DNA from 2 places in the Cobetia sp. 4B genome. Region 2 is predicted to be linked to the other one. Evidence: predicted binding sites of a transcription regulator. Region 2 holds the regulator's gene; the other holds the start of a gene.
The links. Region 2 encodes PhoB, which activates phosphate uptake and scavenging genes when phosphate is short. Its sites were predicted from a motif close to TGTCATANNNNTGTCANA; they were not measured.
Positions count from the first base shown of each region.

Region 1: H2O77_RS07905 (bifunctional 2',3'-cyclic-nucleotide 2'-phosphodiesterase/3'-nucleotidase) is a predicted target of PhoB. The motif match lies at 3,353-3,370, and genes of this name have one in related genera.

Region 1 covers NZ_CP059843.1:1,844,053-1,851,654, reverse strand. Annotated here, with positions in the region: gene H2O77_RS07915 (alpha/beta hydrolase) at 1-657, opposite strand, end outside; gene H2O77_RS07910 (hypothetical protein) at 835-1,140, shown strand; gene H2O77_RS07905 (bifunctional 2',3'-cyclic-nucleotide 2'-phosphodiesterase/3'-nucleotidase) at 1,306-3,216, opposite strand; gene H2O77_RS07900 (MFS transporter) at 3,408-4,640, opposite strand; gene H2O77_RS07895 (helix-turn-helix transcriptional regulator) at 4,797-5,675, shown strand; gene H2O77_RS07890 (amino acid racemase) at 5,685-6,404, opposite strand; gene H2O77_RS07885 (TRAP transporter large permease) at 6,577-7,602, opposite strand, start outside.
Region 2 covers NZ_CP059843.1:4,245,727-4,253,328, reverse strand. Annotated here, with positions in the region: gene pstA (phosphate ABC transporter permease PstA) at 1-586, shown strand, start outside; gene pstB (phosphate ABC transporter ATP-binding protein PstB) at 583-1,428, shown strand; gene phoU (phosphate signaling complex protein PhoU) at 1,648-2,373, shown strand; gene cysZ (sulfate transporter CysZ) at 2,570-3,298, shown strand; gene phoR (phosphate regulon sensor histidine kinase PhoR) at 3,485-4,807, opposite strand; gene phoB (phosphate regulon transcriptional regulator PhoB) at 4,815-5,504, opposite strand; gene ubiA (4-hydroxybenzoate octaprenyltransferase) at 5,728-6,618, opposite strand; gene H2O77_RS17460 (chorismate lyase) at 6,684-7,262, opposite strand; gene H2O77_RS17455 (FAD-dependent oxidoreductase) at 7,581-7,602, shown strand, end outside.

The DNA of each region.
Region 1 (7,602 bases), 1.9 Mb from region 2:
ATTCTTGAGCTCACCGGCGATGGCCTGGGTGTATTCCTTGTTGAGACGACGCATGTTGCGGAAGAAAGCCGCCTTGCCTTGCTCGCTGTTCCACTGGGACACATAGCGCTCGACCATCTCTTCGGTCGCGACGGCCGGATCATGCACACCACTGGGCATGAAGCCGCGCATGGTGCTGATGAATTCCTCGACGCTGGTCGCTTCCTCGACGCCCGGCTCCAGCAGCTGCTTGAACTCCGGAATCGGCCAGGAATCGAAGCATACGCTGTCGATCAGTACTTGACGGCGAACACGCTCGGGATGATTGACGGCCATCAGCTGACCGATACCTCCGCCGATATCATGCGAGACGACATCCGCACTCGCCACACCCAGTGAATCCATCAGCTTGATGAAGATGCGTGTCTGGGCATTGATGGAAACGTCAGCATCCACCGGCATGTCCGACTCGCCATAGTTGAGCATGTCCGGGGCGATGACACGATAATGCCTGGCCAATTCCGGCATCACATCACGCCACATCAGCTTGTTGGTCGGAATACCGTGAATCAACAACAGCGGCTGACCTTCACCCATTTCCTTGTAGGCAATGCGGTGACCTTCGATCATCGCATAACGGGTTTCCAGGGCTTCCATTGTCACGTTGTCGTGGCTCATTGCTGACCTCTTCGCTTGATGAATACTCAATCACGGCCTGGCGAAACAGTGCTATATCGCGGTGATGCCGTGAACTTGGGACCACCTTACGGATTCCTGAGCGATCACTCAAGCACGATTTTGATTGATTGCTCAAAATACGCTTTAATGGCCCCATCAAATTCAAGGGAAACGCCCATGGCCCGTGTCATCAACCGCAGTCTGCTCGATCTTCGTCGCCTGACCATCAACCTGGTGACCTACCCCGAAGGCCACAGCGTGATGCGCCACAACGACCCGATGGGCAGCGGCAGCTACTACAAGCTCAATATCGTGCTCAAGAAGCCCCGCCGGGGCGGTGTCTTCGAGACCGATGGCAGCCTCTTTCGCCTCGCGGACCGCGTGGTGCTGTTTCGCCCCGACCTTCACGAACACAGCGTCAGCCGCATCGAGCGCGGCAAACGCGTGCTGCTGAGCATCGCCTTGCACGCACCTTGGCGCTGACCCGCAATGGGACTGCGCAAAAGAACCTGAGGCAAAAGCGAATAATGAAACAGATAGCGGGTAGCGCCAAGTGACAAAAAAACGCCAGTCAGCAATTGCTGACTGGCGTTTTTTCCCACCTGAATCCAGGCCAGGAACGACGTGCTCGACAATGTGCTGCCTTGGCTATTCCATCCGGTCCAGCCCGACGCGATAACGGGCAAAGCCCATCTCGTCCTGATCCACCAACGTCATCGGGTAGACCGCCTGGGCATCAATGAACTGCTGCGCATCCTCGCCGGGGGCGGTGGTGAAGCGAATGTCCAGCGGGGTATCGGTGTCGATCGCGGCCAGCCGCCAGTTGTGATCCGCCGCGGGGTCCACCGCGCCCTGCTGCTGCGTCTGGCGCGAGATGTACTGGGCCAGAATGCTGCGATTTTCATCCGGTGACGCGAAAGCGATATGCGACTCTCCGGTGCCGGGGAAGTCCTCGCCGTAGGCGCGATAGTTGTTGGTCGCGAGCAGGAAGACCTCGTCGTCCTTGACCGGCTCGCCCTGGTAGGCGAGTCCCTGGATACGGTGGGCATCGGCGTCGATCAGCGCGCAATTGCCGTCGTAACGCGCCGGCTGCGTGACATCCACCCGGTACTCGACGCCATCGATCACGTCGAAGTTGTAGCTGCGGAAACCTTCCCAGTTGATCAAGGGCTGGGGCGTGGCGAGATCCGGATCAATGCGATGGAACTGGCCGGCGCTGCACTCGAGCCATTCCCGCACTTCCCTGCCGGTGACCTTGAGCGCCACCAGCGTATTCGGATAGAGATAGAGATCGGCGGCATTGCGGAAGCTCAGCTCGCCCGCCTCCATCTCGGTGAACTGGGTCGGATCATTGTGACGGCCGCCGACCTTGAACGGCGCGGCTGCCGAGAGAATCGGCAAGCCTTCCAGGTCCGGGTCGCCTTCGACGAAGCGTTTGACGTAATCGGCCTGGGCGCGATTGACGATCTGGATCGTCGGGTCGTCCTGCACCAGCGCCAGATAGCTCTTCATCGCCGCACTGGCGCGTCCGATGCTGCGATTGACGTACTCGCGCGTGGCGTCGTGCTCATGATCGACCAGCGCCGCCAGTTCGGCATCTTCCGCCACTTGCGCCTCGCCCCCTACCTGAATCGGGCGGGCTTCTGTCTGGCCGCTCACTACCCGCCACTGGCCCGAGGCATTGCTCAGTTCGAGATCCATCACGCCCACATGGCTGCCCCAGTGCCCCGGCATCATCGCCGGCACGCCATTGAGGGTGCCCCTGGCGATATCGGCCCCCGGTACCTCGGCGAATTCCTCGCTGGGGAAGACGGCATGGGCATGCCCGAAGGCGATGCCATCGATGCCCTCGACCTGCGAGAGGTAATACACCGAATTCTCGGCCATCACCCGGTAGGGGTCGGTCGAGATGCCGGAGTGCGGGATGGCGATCACCACATCCGCGCCCGCCCGGCGCATCTCGGGCACCCAGCGCCTGGCGCTCTCGGTGATGCCCTCGGCCGTCAGGCGGCCCTGGAGGTGCTTGCGGTCCCAGGTCATCACCTGCGGCGGTGCGAAGCCGATATAGCCGATCTTCAATGTCTGAGCGTTGCCCTCACTGTCGGTGAAGGCATGGGCGGTGATCTGGTAGGGCGTGAAGTACGGCTCGCCTGTCGTGGCGTCCAGCAGGTTGGCGTTCACATAGGGGAACTGCGCGCCGGACAGCGCCCGTTCGAGATACTCGAGCCCGTAATTGAATTCATGATTGCCGATATTGCCGACATCGTAATCCAGCTGATTCATGACCTTGTAGGCCGGGAAGACATCACCCTCCTCGAGACCTTCTGCCGCCATGTAATCGCCCATCGGGCTGCCCTGGATGAGGTCGCCATTGTCCAGCAGCACGCTGTTGGCTACCTCGGCACGCGCCTGCTTGATCAGACCTGCCGCGCGTACCAGGCCGATGCGCACGCTGGGCCGGTCCTTGTAATAGTCGTAATCCATCACGTTGGCGTGGATGTCGGTGGTCTCGATCACGCGCAGTGACAGCGTCGCGGCATTGGCTGGCTGAACGATCATGAAGATACCTCCGAGACTGGCCAGGCCAAGGATGGCTGCCCGCAAAGGCGGCTTGCGCCGACGTCCGGGGTGCTGCGCAACAGCTGGCGAGTCAGACGCCCGTTGATCTTCGCTAGCCGATGAAGCATTCGCCATCTCTCACTTCCTTGTCATGGGGGGATGTGCCAGTGCCCCTTGGGGGCAGCGCTCCATTATTCAGATGCCGACGCCTCAGGCAACTGGCGGTCTCTGCCCGCCAGCCAGCCGACACCTGCCATCAGCACACTGAGGACGGCGCAGACCATCAGTGCCAGCTGCCAATTGCCCTGCATATCGTAGAGCGCGCCGATCAGCGGCGGCCCCATGGCCGCGAGCAGATAGCCCAGCGTCTGCGCCATGCTCGACAGTGAAGCCGACTGCATGGCATCACGCGCCCGCAGCCCCATGAATGACAAGGCGAGAATGAAGCTGGCCCCGGAGCCCGCGCCCAGCAACAGCACCCACACCAGTGCCCACTTTGGCATCAGCCATAGCCCGATGAATCCCGCCAGCGACATGCAGGGCGTCGCGAAGGCGATCAGGCGTTGATCCTTCAGGCGCGGCATCAGGGGCACCAGAATCAATCCCGGCAAGGCCGAAGCCAGCTGGAGTAGACCATGCAACGAGCCCGCCTTCTCGGCTGAGAAGCCATTGTCCGCCAGCATGCTCGGCAGCCAGCTGTTGACGGTATAGAACAGCAGCGAATTGATGCCCATGAAGAGCGTCACCTGCCAGGCCAGTGGCGAATGCCACACGGCTGCCTGACGCACCGGCCGCGCGGCACCCTTCTCGGCTTCCTTCGCCGCCGCCGGCAGGGAGCGACGTGACAACTGCGGCCACCACACCCCCATCGTCACCAATGGCAAAACGACCACTATGAGCATCGCGTACTGCCAGCCAGCGCTGCTGCCCTGTGCCAAAGGCACCATCAGCGCCGAGGCGATGGCGGCCATGATGCCCATGGTCAGCACATAGCAGGAGGTCAGCAGCGCGACATGCTGCGCAAAGCTGCGTTTGACCAGACTGGGCAGCAGCACATTGCCCACGGCAATGCCCGCCCCGATCAGGCCGATACCCAGATAGAGGGCCAGCATGCTGCCCTGCACCCGCAGCACGATGCCCGCGGCGATCGTCACCAAGGCGAGGAAGAGACTGCGTTCAAGCCCGAGACCTCTGGCGAGGCGCGGCACCCAGGGCGAGACGACGACGAAGGCCAGCAGCGGCAGAATCATCAACAGGCCAGCCGCCGTGGCATTGAAGCCCAGCGCCGCCTGCAGGCGCTCCAGCAGTGGCGCGATACTGGTGAAGGGCGCACGCAGGTTCATGGCGATCAACAGGATACCGGCGATCAATACGGCCGGATGGCTCAGTCGCCGGACAGGAGACGAGTGGCAGAGTTCAGTCATGAGGCGCTCGCAGCGATCGTGAAACGGGGTAATGGCGGGACGACACCCAAGAGATGAGTCCGCACACAGAGTGAGGCTAGCTTAATCCCCTCGCCCACTGCAGAATTGAGCCATCATGACATCAGATCACTGAAATCAGACAATCTGCGAGCCGCCATGTCAGTGACCACACCCGTTCTACCGCCATCGCCCGGGGTCAGCACCCGCGGCCCCGATCAGGTGCCCTTCTCCAGCAGCGTCTGCGAGCACGACCCGGACATCTACGAGATTCCGGCCAGCGCCCTGCATGTCGAGACCGGCCAGCAGGTGATGGAGGTGCCGATCCACCAGCATCGCAAGGGACAGCTGGTGATCGCCCTGCATGGCGTGGTGACCAGTCGCGTACCGGAAGGTCTGTGGATGGTGCCGCCGCACAGCGGGGTCTGGATTCCCGGCAACCTGCCCCACAGCAATCATCTGACCCGTGGCGGCCGCGTCTGCCACCTGTTCATCGAGCCCGGTGCGCTCGAGATGCCAAGCCACAGCTGCACGCTGTCGATCTCGCCCCTGCTGCGTGAGCTGGTGCTGCGTCTGGCGGAGCTACCCCAGCCATATCCTGAACAGGGGCCGACAGCGCGGCTGGTCGGCGTGCTGCTGGAAGAGCTGGCCTGCATGCCAAGCGAACGTCTGCACCTGCCCTTGCCCGAAGACCCGCGGCTGACACGCATCAGCGATGCCCTGATCAAGACCCCGGACGACCGACGCACCCTGGCCGAGTGGGCGAGCGAACTGGCGATGAGCGAACGCACCCTCGCCCGGCTTATCCGGCGTGACACCGGCCTGAGCTTCAGCCGCTGGCGTCAGCAACTGCACCTGGTGGTGGCGATTCGCCTGCTGGCCGAAGGCATGAGCGTGCAGCGCGTCTCGGAAGACGTCGGCTATCAGTCCGTCAACGCCTTCATCAGCATGTTCAAGAAGCTGCTCGGCACTACACCCGCCCGCTACCTGCAGGAACGCGAGCAACGCCGCTCTGGCAGTGGCATGGGCGGCGCGTGACGGCGACGCTTACTGAGTGGCCGCCTGTGCCACGCTGACGGCCAGCGCTTCGACGGAATCCACGATCGGCAGCCGGTCATCGAGCAGATGGCTGATAATGGAGAGCTCGGTGCAGGCCAGCACCAGCACATCGGCTTCCTGCGCCACCAGGTCAGCGGCGGCCTGACGGAAGGCTCCCCCGACGGCGTCATCACTCACCTGGCCTTTCTTGACGCTGCGGATCACCTCCAGCATCGCGTCCTCATCCTGGGGATAGGCCAGCGACAGACCACGCGACTCGATGAAGCCTTCGTAAAGGCCAATCTTGCGCAGCGCCGGGGAACACAGCATGCCGACACGTGCGCCCGGCCACTGCGCCGCCACCCAGTCCAGGGTGCGCTCGACGATATGCCACACCGGAATCGAGACGGCGTCCTGCGCATCCTGCCAGTAGTAGTGGGCCGTGTTGCAGGGCATGACCAGAAAATCACACCCGGACTGCTCCAGTCGCTGGGCCATTTCCGCGATGGCAGGCCCCGGAGAGACATCGCCCCCTTCCAGCAGAGCCTTGATGCGCGACGGCACCTTGGGATTGTTGTCGACCACCATGTGTACATGATCGATGTCGTCCTCGGCCGGTGTGGCCTGGATCACCTGCTGCATGAAGGCCACCGTGGCATCCGGCCCCATGCCGCCCAACACGCCCACGACGATATGTTCTGCGCCCGAGGCGTCATGCGAGCTTCTCATTGGTCGTTCTCCGACAAAACTCTCACTGAAGATCAAGGCTCGAGAGGATGGCGACGTGGCCGGCATCCTCTCGAGAAACTGTTTCATGAGGCACTGTTCACGAAGGGTTGTGTTTACGAGCCACTGTGTTGACGAAAACAGTGATGACGAGCCACTGCCCTCCGCTGGGCCGCTAGAAGCCCATCATGTCCGGCAGCCACATTGTCAACTGCGGCACGAAGGCCAGCAGCAAGGCGATCAGCACCATGGTGCCGACCAGCGGCAGCGCCCGCACCGAGATTTTCTCGATGGACACGTTGGCGATGCTGGAGCTGATGAACATGTTCTCGCCCAGTGGCGGGGTCGAGAAGCCGATCCCGAGACTCACCACCAGCACGATCCCGAAGTGCACCGGGTCGACGCCCAGCTCCACCATGACCGGCAGCAACACCGGCGTGACGATCATGATGGTGGCCAGAATCTCGATGAACATGCCGACGATCAGCAGGAAGGCGATCACCAGCACCCACACCAGCCACAGGCTGTCGGTGATGTTGAGGATGCCCTGGGCGATCATGGCCGGAATGTGATGCTCCACCAGGATGCGACCGAAGGCGGTAGCGGTGAACATGATGATCAGCACGCGACCGGTCAGCCAAGTCGTGTTCTGGAAGGCTTCATTCAAGCCCAGCAGCGAGGACTCCTTGTGAATGAAGACACCGACGAACAGCGCATAGAAGATCGAGACGACGGCGGCTTCGGTCGGTGTGAAAAGACCGCTGTAGATGCCGCCGAGGATGACCACCGGTGCCATCAGTGACCAGAAGCCCTCCTTGAGTACCTTGAAGACACGCGCCTTGTCGTACGGCTCGCCCTGGGCCTGATAGCCGTTGCGCTTGGCGGTGATGTAGTTGGCGATCATCAGGGCCGCCCCCAGCATGATGCCCGGGATGACACCCGCCATGAACAGCGCCGAGATCGACTCGTTGGCGGTCACCCCGTAGATGACCAACGGCATGCTGGGCGGAATCACGACGCCCAGTCCGCCAGCGGTGGCGGTAATCGCCGCCGGATAGCTGCGGCCGTAGCCACGTTCGATCATCGCCGGAATCACCAGCATGCCCACGGCCGCCGTGGTCGCCGGCCCCGAGCCGGAGATGGCGCCGAAGAACATGCAGGCCATCACCGCTGCCGCCCCCAGGCCACCTGCGGCCGGGCC
Region 2 (7,602 bases):
CGTGTTCGGCCTCGGCTTCTTCGTCTATGGGCTGGGCGCCGGAATCGATGAGCTGTTCTATTCCGAGCGGCTGCCGACGCCGACCTTCGGGACCGGTGGCATTCTGTGGGCCTCGCTGACGCTGGCCCTGCTGACCTTGCCGGTGGTGATCGTCGCCACGGAAGAGGGGCTGGCGCGCGTGCCGCGTCGTCTGCGCGAAGGCGCGCTGGCGCTGGGGGCGACACGCCTGGAAACGCTCAAGCGCGTGGTGATTCCGGCGGCCTCGCCGGCGCTGATGACGGGGCTGATTCTGGCCGTGGCGCGTGCGGCGGGTGAAGTCGCGCCGCTGATGCTGGTCGGAGTGGTCAAGCTGGCCCCGGACCTGCCGCTGGATGACAGCTTCCCGTGGCTGCATCTGGACCGCAAATTCATGCATCTGGGGCATCAGGTCTATGATCTGGCCTTCCAGAGCAGCGATGCCTTCAGCAGTCGGCCGCTGGTCTACGCGACCGCGCTGGTGCTGGTGGTCGTGATTCTATGCCTCAATCTGAGTGCCATTCGCCTGCGTCACATGCTGGCACAACGTTACAAGGGAGCCACCGAATGAGGCGTGACTCTGAACAGCCCAAGCCCCAGTTGTTTCTTCAGGAGACGCCTGCGCGGCCGGCTGAGGACATCTGCCTGGAAACCCGCCACCTGAGCCTCGATTATCAGGCACGTGTCGGCAAGGAGAACCAGACGCGCCGCGCACTGGAGGATGTCAGCCTGCAGATCGCACGCAAGCGCGTGACGGCCTTCATCGGGCCTTCCGGCTGCGGCAAGTCGAGCCTGTTGCGTACCTTCAATCGCATGACCGATCTCGACGAACAGTCACGTCTTTCCGGCAAGGTACTGCTCGAGGGCGAGGACATTCATGCGCGCGGCGTGGACGTGCCGATGCTGCGCCGCCGGATCGGCATGGTCTTCCAGACGCCCAATCCCTTTCCGATGTCGGTCTACGAGAACGTGGCCTTCGGGCTGCGGCTGGTCGGCGAGAATGACAAGCGCCACCTCGATGACAAGGTCGAATCCTGTCTGCGCTCCGCGGCGCTGTGGGAAGAAGTGAAGGACCGCCTGCACGACAGCGCGCTGGGGCTCTCGGGTGGCCAGCAACAGCGGCTGGTGATCGCGCGGACGCTGGCGGTCGAGCCGGAGGTGCTGCTGCTGGATGAACCGGCCTCGGCGCTGGACCCCATCTCGACGCTCAAGATCGAGGAGCTGATCCGTTCGCTGCGCTCGCGCCTGACGCTGATCATCGTCACGCACAACATGCAGCAGGCCGCGCGGGTGTCAGACGATACCGCCTTCCTGCATGAGGGCCGCCTGGTGGAATTCGCCCCGACCGATCAGCTGTTCACCAACCCGCGGCGCCGCCAGACGGAAGACTACATCACGGGGCGTTTCGGTTAGCGCGCTCATGCGCGAACGTGCAGCCGGGTAGCCCTTTCGCCCTGATATTGCTGACGATGGCGGCCAGATAGCGCCTTTGCGCCATGGGTGAAACATAACTGCAATCAAGTGTCGGCATGCTGAGGGGGAGCCCGCTGTGTCAGTCAGTAGTGGGCCATACTTGTCACGTCATTCATGTCACGCCCCCTGACTCGGTGGGCGACTTTCCGGGAGAGGGAAATGGATATCACCAGCGATTCGCACGGCAAGCATATCTCAGAGCAGTTCAATCACGAGCTGGATGCACTGAAGACACACCTGCTGGCCATGGGCGGACTGGTAGAGAAGCAGCTGCAGGATGCCGTCACGGCATTGCTGGAAGGCGACAGTGAAACCGCCACGCGGGTGCGCGACAACGACAAGGCTGTCAACGACATGCAGCTCAAGATCGATGACGAGTGCACCCGGGTGCTGGCCCGCCGTCAGCCGGCGGCCTCCGACCTGCGCCTGGTGCTGGCCGTCATCCGCGCCACCTCCGATCTCGAGCGTATCGGTGATGAATCGAGCAAGATCGCCCGCAACGCCATCTCGCTGGTCGAGAACGGCCAGAGCCCGCGCGGCATGGTCGAGGTGCGTCATCTCAGTCAGCACGTGCGCAGCATGGTGCGTGACTCCCTGACGGCCTTCGCGCGCTTCGATACCGACCTTGCCCTCAAGGTGCTGCGTGAAGACGCCTCGGTGGATCTGGAATATCAGAGCGCGATGCGCTCGCTGATGACTTTCATGATGGAAGATGCGCGTCAGATCACGCCGGTGCTCAACGTGATGTGGATTCTGCGTGCGCTGGAGCGCATCGGTGACCACGCCGACAACCTGGCCGAGTACGTCATCTTCCTGGTCAAGGGCGTGGATGTGCGTCACACCGATACCCATGACCTGAAGCCGCAGGACCTGGACAAGAAGTGAGCTGACGCGCTTCCCTGCCCCTGTGTAGCGTCTTTCGCCCCGCTCCTGCTTACCGGCAGGTCGCGGGGCGATTGCGTCGTGGGAGCGCGAGCGGTGTCAGGCGGCCGACAGCTGCGCCGCGCAGGCGGGAGTGCTAGGGTGTGGCTCCGGCCAGCCCGCTGGCTGGCCGGTTCTTTTGAGATGACGAGGACGTCGCATGATTGATGCCGTATCGGCGCTGGTCCGCGGGACCCGCATGGTCTATACCCCCGGGCTGCGCCGCTTCGTATTCGTACCGCTGGCGATCAACCTGGTGCTCTACAGCATCACGCTGTGGGTGTTGTTCAACCAGTTCGGTGGCTGGATCGATTACTGGATGCTCAAGGTTCCGGCGTGGCTGGACTGGCTCAGCTGGTTGATCTGGCCGGTGCTGGTGGTGAGTCTGTTGCTGGTGGTGTTCTTCACCTTCAGCCTGGTGACCAACCTGATCGCCGCGCCCTTCTACGGCATTCTGGCCGAGAAGGTCGAGCATCGTCTGGATGGCACCCTGATCGACGATGATCGTGGCCTGATGAAGATCGGCGTCGACTCGCTGGGGCGTGAAATGGCCAAGCTGGGCTACTTCATCCCGCGCATGATCGCGCTGTTCATCATCGGCTTCATCCCGGGCCTGAACCTGCTCTCGCCGCTGTTGTGGGGACTGTTCTCGGCCTGGAGCATGTCGATCCAGTACCTCGACTACCCGATGGACAACCATCAGGTCAGCTTCGGTGACATGAAGCAGCGCCTCAAGGCGCGCTGGTGGCCCTCACTGACCTTCGGCGCCGCGGTGTTCGTCATGACGCTGGTGCCGCTGGCCAATCTGCTGTTCATCCCGGGCGCCGTCGCCGGGGCGGTACTGATGTGGCAGAGCCACTACCGTCAGTTGCCGGCACCGCGTCGTTGAGACAGCCTGTCGCAGAGCTGGCTTGTCGCTGAACTGATTCGTCGCTAAGTTGGCACGTCGCTGAAATAGCCGCAGCGTCGTCTGATTGACCAAACGAAACGCCCCGCAGACGCCTCCTTTCGAGGTGGCTGCGGGGCGTTCTGCGTTGGGCTGGCGTCCGGGTCAGATCATCACGGAATCAGCCCATCACTGGGCTAGCGCACTGCTGGCCTGGGGAGCGCTCGCCTGACAGGCACGCTCGTCGGGGAAGTGACAGCGGAAGCGCGCGCCCTCGCCGGGGTGGCTGTCGATCTCCAGATGGCCCTGATGGCGAATCAGCACATGCTTGACGATGGCAAGCCCGAGGCCGGTGCCTCCCGTGGCGGTGCTGCGGCCCTTGTCGATGCGGTAGAAGCGCTCGGTCAGGCGCGGCAGGTGGACCGGGTCGATGCCGTCCCCGTCATCTTCCACCTCGACCAGCAGGCCCTGGTCATCCGCCTTCCAGCGCAGGGTGATGTGACAGTCTTCGGGGGTGTAGCGCACCGCATTGAAGACCAGATTCGAGATCGCGCTGCGCAGCTCCTGCTCCTCACCGCGCAGAGACAGGCAGGCATCGGCCTCGATGGAGAAGGTGTGGCGCCCCTGGGACAGGCCTTCGGCGTCGTCGCGGATATGGCCGAGCAGGGCGCTCATGTCGATGCAGCGACCATTGTCGGACAGCTCGTCGGTTTCCAGGCGTGACAGGGTCAGCAGGTCCTCGACCAGGTGCTGCATGCGGTCGGTCTGGCTCTGCATCTGGCCCAGTCCACGCTGCCAGCGCGGTGGCAGGTCATCGGCGTAATCGGAGTAGGTCTCGAGATAGCCGGCCAGTACCGTCAGCGGCGTGCGCAGCTCATGGGAGACATTGGCCACGAAGTCGCGGCGCATCTCTTCAAGACGATAGAGGCGGGTGACGTCACGCAGCATGACCAGACGCTCGTTGTCACCGAACAGGGTGATGGAGATCTGCAGCGTCAGGTTGTCAGACAGCGGCGACTGGAGTGTCAGCGGCTCGCGGTAGGCCAGCCGATTGAAGTAGTCGATGAAGACGGGGTCACGCAGATAGTTGGTGATGTGCTGGCCACGGTCGTGGCTGGCCTTGAGACCGACCAGCTGCTCGGCAGCGCTGTTCCACCATTCCATGTCACCGTGGTTGTCCAGCATCACCAGGCCGTCGCGCATGGCCTCGGAGGATTCCTGGATACGGTTGAGGATGCTGCGCAGTCGCTCCTGAGCCTGACGCTGGCCCTTCTGGTAGCGGTAGAGACGATCGAGCAGGTCTCCCCAGACGCCATCGCCGGGAGGCGGCTCTTCATGGGGATTGGTGATCAGCCAGGTGTAGAGGCTCTTCAAGTGCTTGAGATGGACGAACAGATACAGCGAAAGGCCCAGCGCCAGGCCCCAGCCCAGATGGCCCAGCAGGCCACCGATCAGGCCGAAGCCACCGGCAAGGTAGCCGAGGCGCCATAGCTCGTTGGTCCAATAGCGCATGAATCCCTCAGGCCTGAGCGCTGAAGCGGTAACCGGTGCCGCGGACGGTCTGGATCAGATGCTGATGGCCTGTGCCCAGCGCCTTGCGCAGGCGACGGATGTGCACGTCCACGGTGCGCTCCTCGACATAGACGTTGCCGCCCCATACCTGGTCGAGCAGCTGGCTGCGCGTGTAGGCACGCTCCTGATGCGTCATGAAGAACTGCAGCAGGCGATATTCGGTCGGGCCGACATCCAGCGAGTTGCCGTGGGCGGTGACGCGGTGGCTGGCCGGGTCGAGCATCAGGCCCTCGACTTCCACCGCCTCCTCGACTCCCTTGGGAGTGGTGCGACGCAGCACGGCCTTGAGACGGGCGACCAGCTCGCGCGGCGAGAAGGGCTTGGTGATGTAGTCGTCGGCCCCGGCTTCCAGGCCTTGAATCTTGTTGTCTTCCTCGCCCTTGGCGGTCAACAGGATGATCGGCAGCTCCGAGGTGGTCTCGTCACGCTTGAGGCGCCGCGCGAGCTCCAGGCCACTGGTGCCCGGCATCATCCAGTCCAGCAACAGCAGATCGGGCTTTTCATCGACGACAATGGCGTGGGCGTCCTGGGCATTGTCTGCCTCCAGCACGCGGTAATCCGCCATTTCGAGGGCAACGGCGATCATCTCGCGAATCGAGGATTCATCGTCGACAATCAGTACGGTCTTGGAGCTCATCGCTAGATCCCATGCAGCAGTCGGCGCACGCGCCAGAATGACAAGTCGATGACGATTACAACCCGCTTATATGACAACGAGATGACAACTGCCAGCATGGCAGCTTGCACGCAAGCCTGCCAGCCGCCTTGGAGGCGCGGCAGGCAGGCATGAACCGTGGGCTGGGGAGCAACAGAGGGCAGAGGTCGCTTTAAATTAAATAATACTAATGTTTATGCAGGAGTCAGCTCATCGGCCAGGTCGCCAGGGCGATACCGGCGAAGATCAGCAGACCTGTCCAATGATTGTTGAGGAAGGCCTGGAAGCAGGGCGCACGCTCACGCTCACGGATCAGACGTTGCTGCCAGACGAAGGTGACGGCGGCGGCGGCCAGCCCCAGCCAGTAGAAGATGCCCAGCGCCAGCTGCAGGCCGATGCCGATCAGCACCGCCAGCATGCCCAGCTGCAACAGGCCGATCATCAGCTTGTCGGCACGCCCGAACAGCACGGCGGTGGACTTGATGCCCACCTTGAGGTCGTCGTTGCGATCGACCATCGCGTAGGCGGTGTCGTAGGCCACCGTCCACATCAGATTGGCCGCGAACAGCCACCAGCCGTAGGTCGGTACCTCCTCCAGCGTCGCGGCGAACGCCATCGGAATCGCCCAGCCGAAGGCGGCGCCCAGCACCACCTGGGGCAGATGATGGAAGCGCTTCATGAACGGATAGCTGGCCGCCAGCAGCACGGCGACGATCGACAGCAGCACCGTGGTCAGGTTGGTGAAGCACACCAGCACGAAGGCGGCCGCGACCAGCCCCCCGAACAGCGTCAGCGCCTCGCGCTCCGAAATGCGACCCGAGGTCAGCGGCCGGTCTCGCGTGCGCTCGACATGCTTGTCCCAATGGCGGTCGGCGTAGTCGTTGATGACGCAGCCGGCGGCGCGCATCAGATAGACCCCGGCGATGAAGATCAGCAGGGTCGTGCGCTCGGGAATGCCATCTGCCGCCAGCCACAGTGCCCACAGGGTCGGCCACATCAGCAGCCAGGTGCCGATGGGGCGGTCCAGCCGTGTCAGGGCGAGGTAGTCGGCCAGTCTGGAAGGACGCGAAGCGGCGGAAGTGGATGACGCGGTCATCGGGACTCCTGGGCGGGTGGTAGTGGGCAAGGGAAGAGAGAAACGAGGCCAGTCGGGCGCAAGGCTCAGGCCAGCTGCAGCGCGTGCTGGAAGGCCGGCGTGAAGCCCTCCTGCACCAGCACCTTGAAGCGACCATGCGAGAACATCGAGCGGCGCATCCACAGGCTGGTGGTGCGGGCCAGCGGCCTGGGGCTCGAAAGCACCAGCGGGGCGCGGCTGACATCGATGGCGCTGCGGGTCAGGTCGGGCTGGCGAAACAGCCAATGGCCCAGCGAGCGCTCGCCCAGCGTCGAGAGGCGATGACCGTGAGCCAGGTCCAGCGCCGCCAGCGAGCGTGCGATCACCCATGGCGTATCGCCATGACAGAGCGCCACTTCGCGTCGCCAGACATGCCGGCGTGGGCCGATGCCCAGCAGGCGTGCCTCATCCAGCCGCGCGGGGCCGGTGTCCTGCAGCAGCAGGCGCACGCGCAGGCCCTGAATGGGCTGGCCATCGCGTTCATCCTGCTGCTTCATGGCGCTGGCAAGACGCTGGGTCAGCGAGTCCGACGAGGAGAGCCACGCCCACCAGCCGGCCGGCATGACACCTTGCAGTGCGGCAGCCGGCTGCCAATGACGGCGCACCGCCGCCGAAGCAGCGGGCATGACGCGCGTGGGCAAAGGCCAGCGAGGCGCAGGCTGGCATAGGGGCTCGGCTGACGAATGAGGCGCCTCACAGGTGGAGGTCTGTGGCGTGAGCGCTGCGCGATGAGGCTCGCCTGCTGGGCATCGGACCACGGTGAATTCCCTGTCAGGATGACGAAATGGCGAGTCTAGCATGGCCGGGCGGCAAGGCCTCCCGCTCAGGCATGCCTGCACTGCTGGCGGGCTGGTATGCTGGGCGCATTCATCGGCGTTCATGACGGACGCTGCTGGCGCTCTTTCATCAGCGCTTCCTTCGGATCGATCTCAGGAGATGGTGCCATGCACGACCCTCGCACCCTTG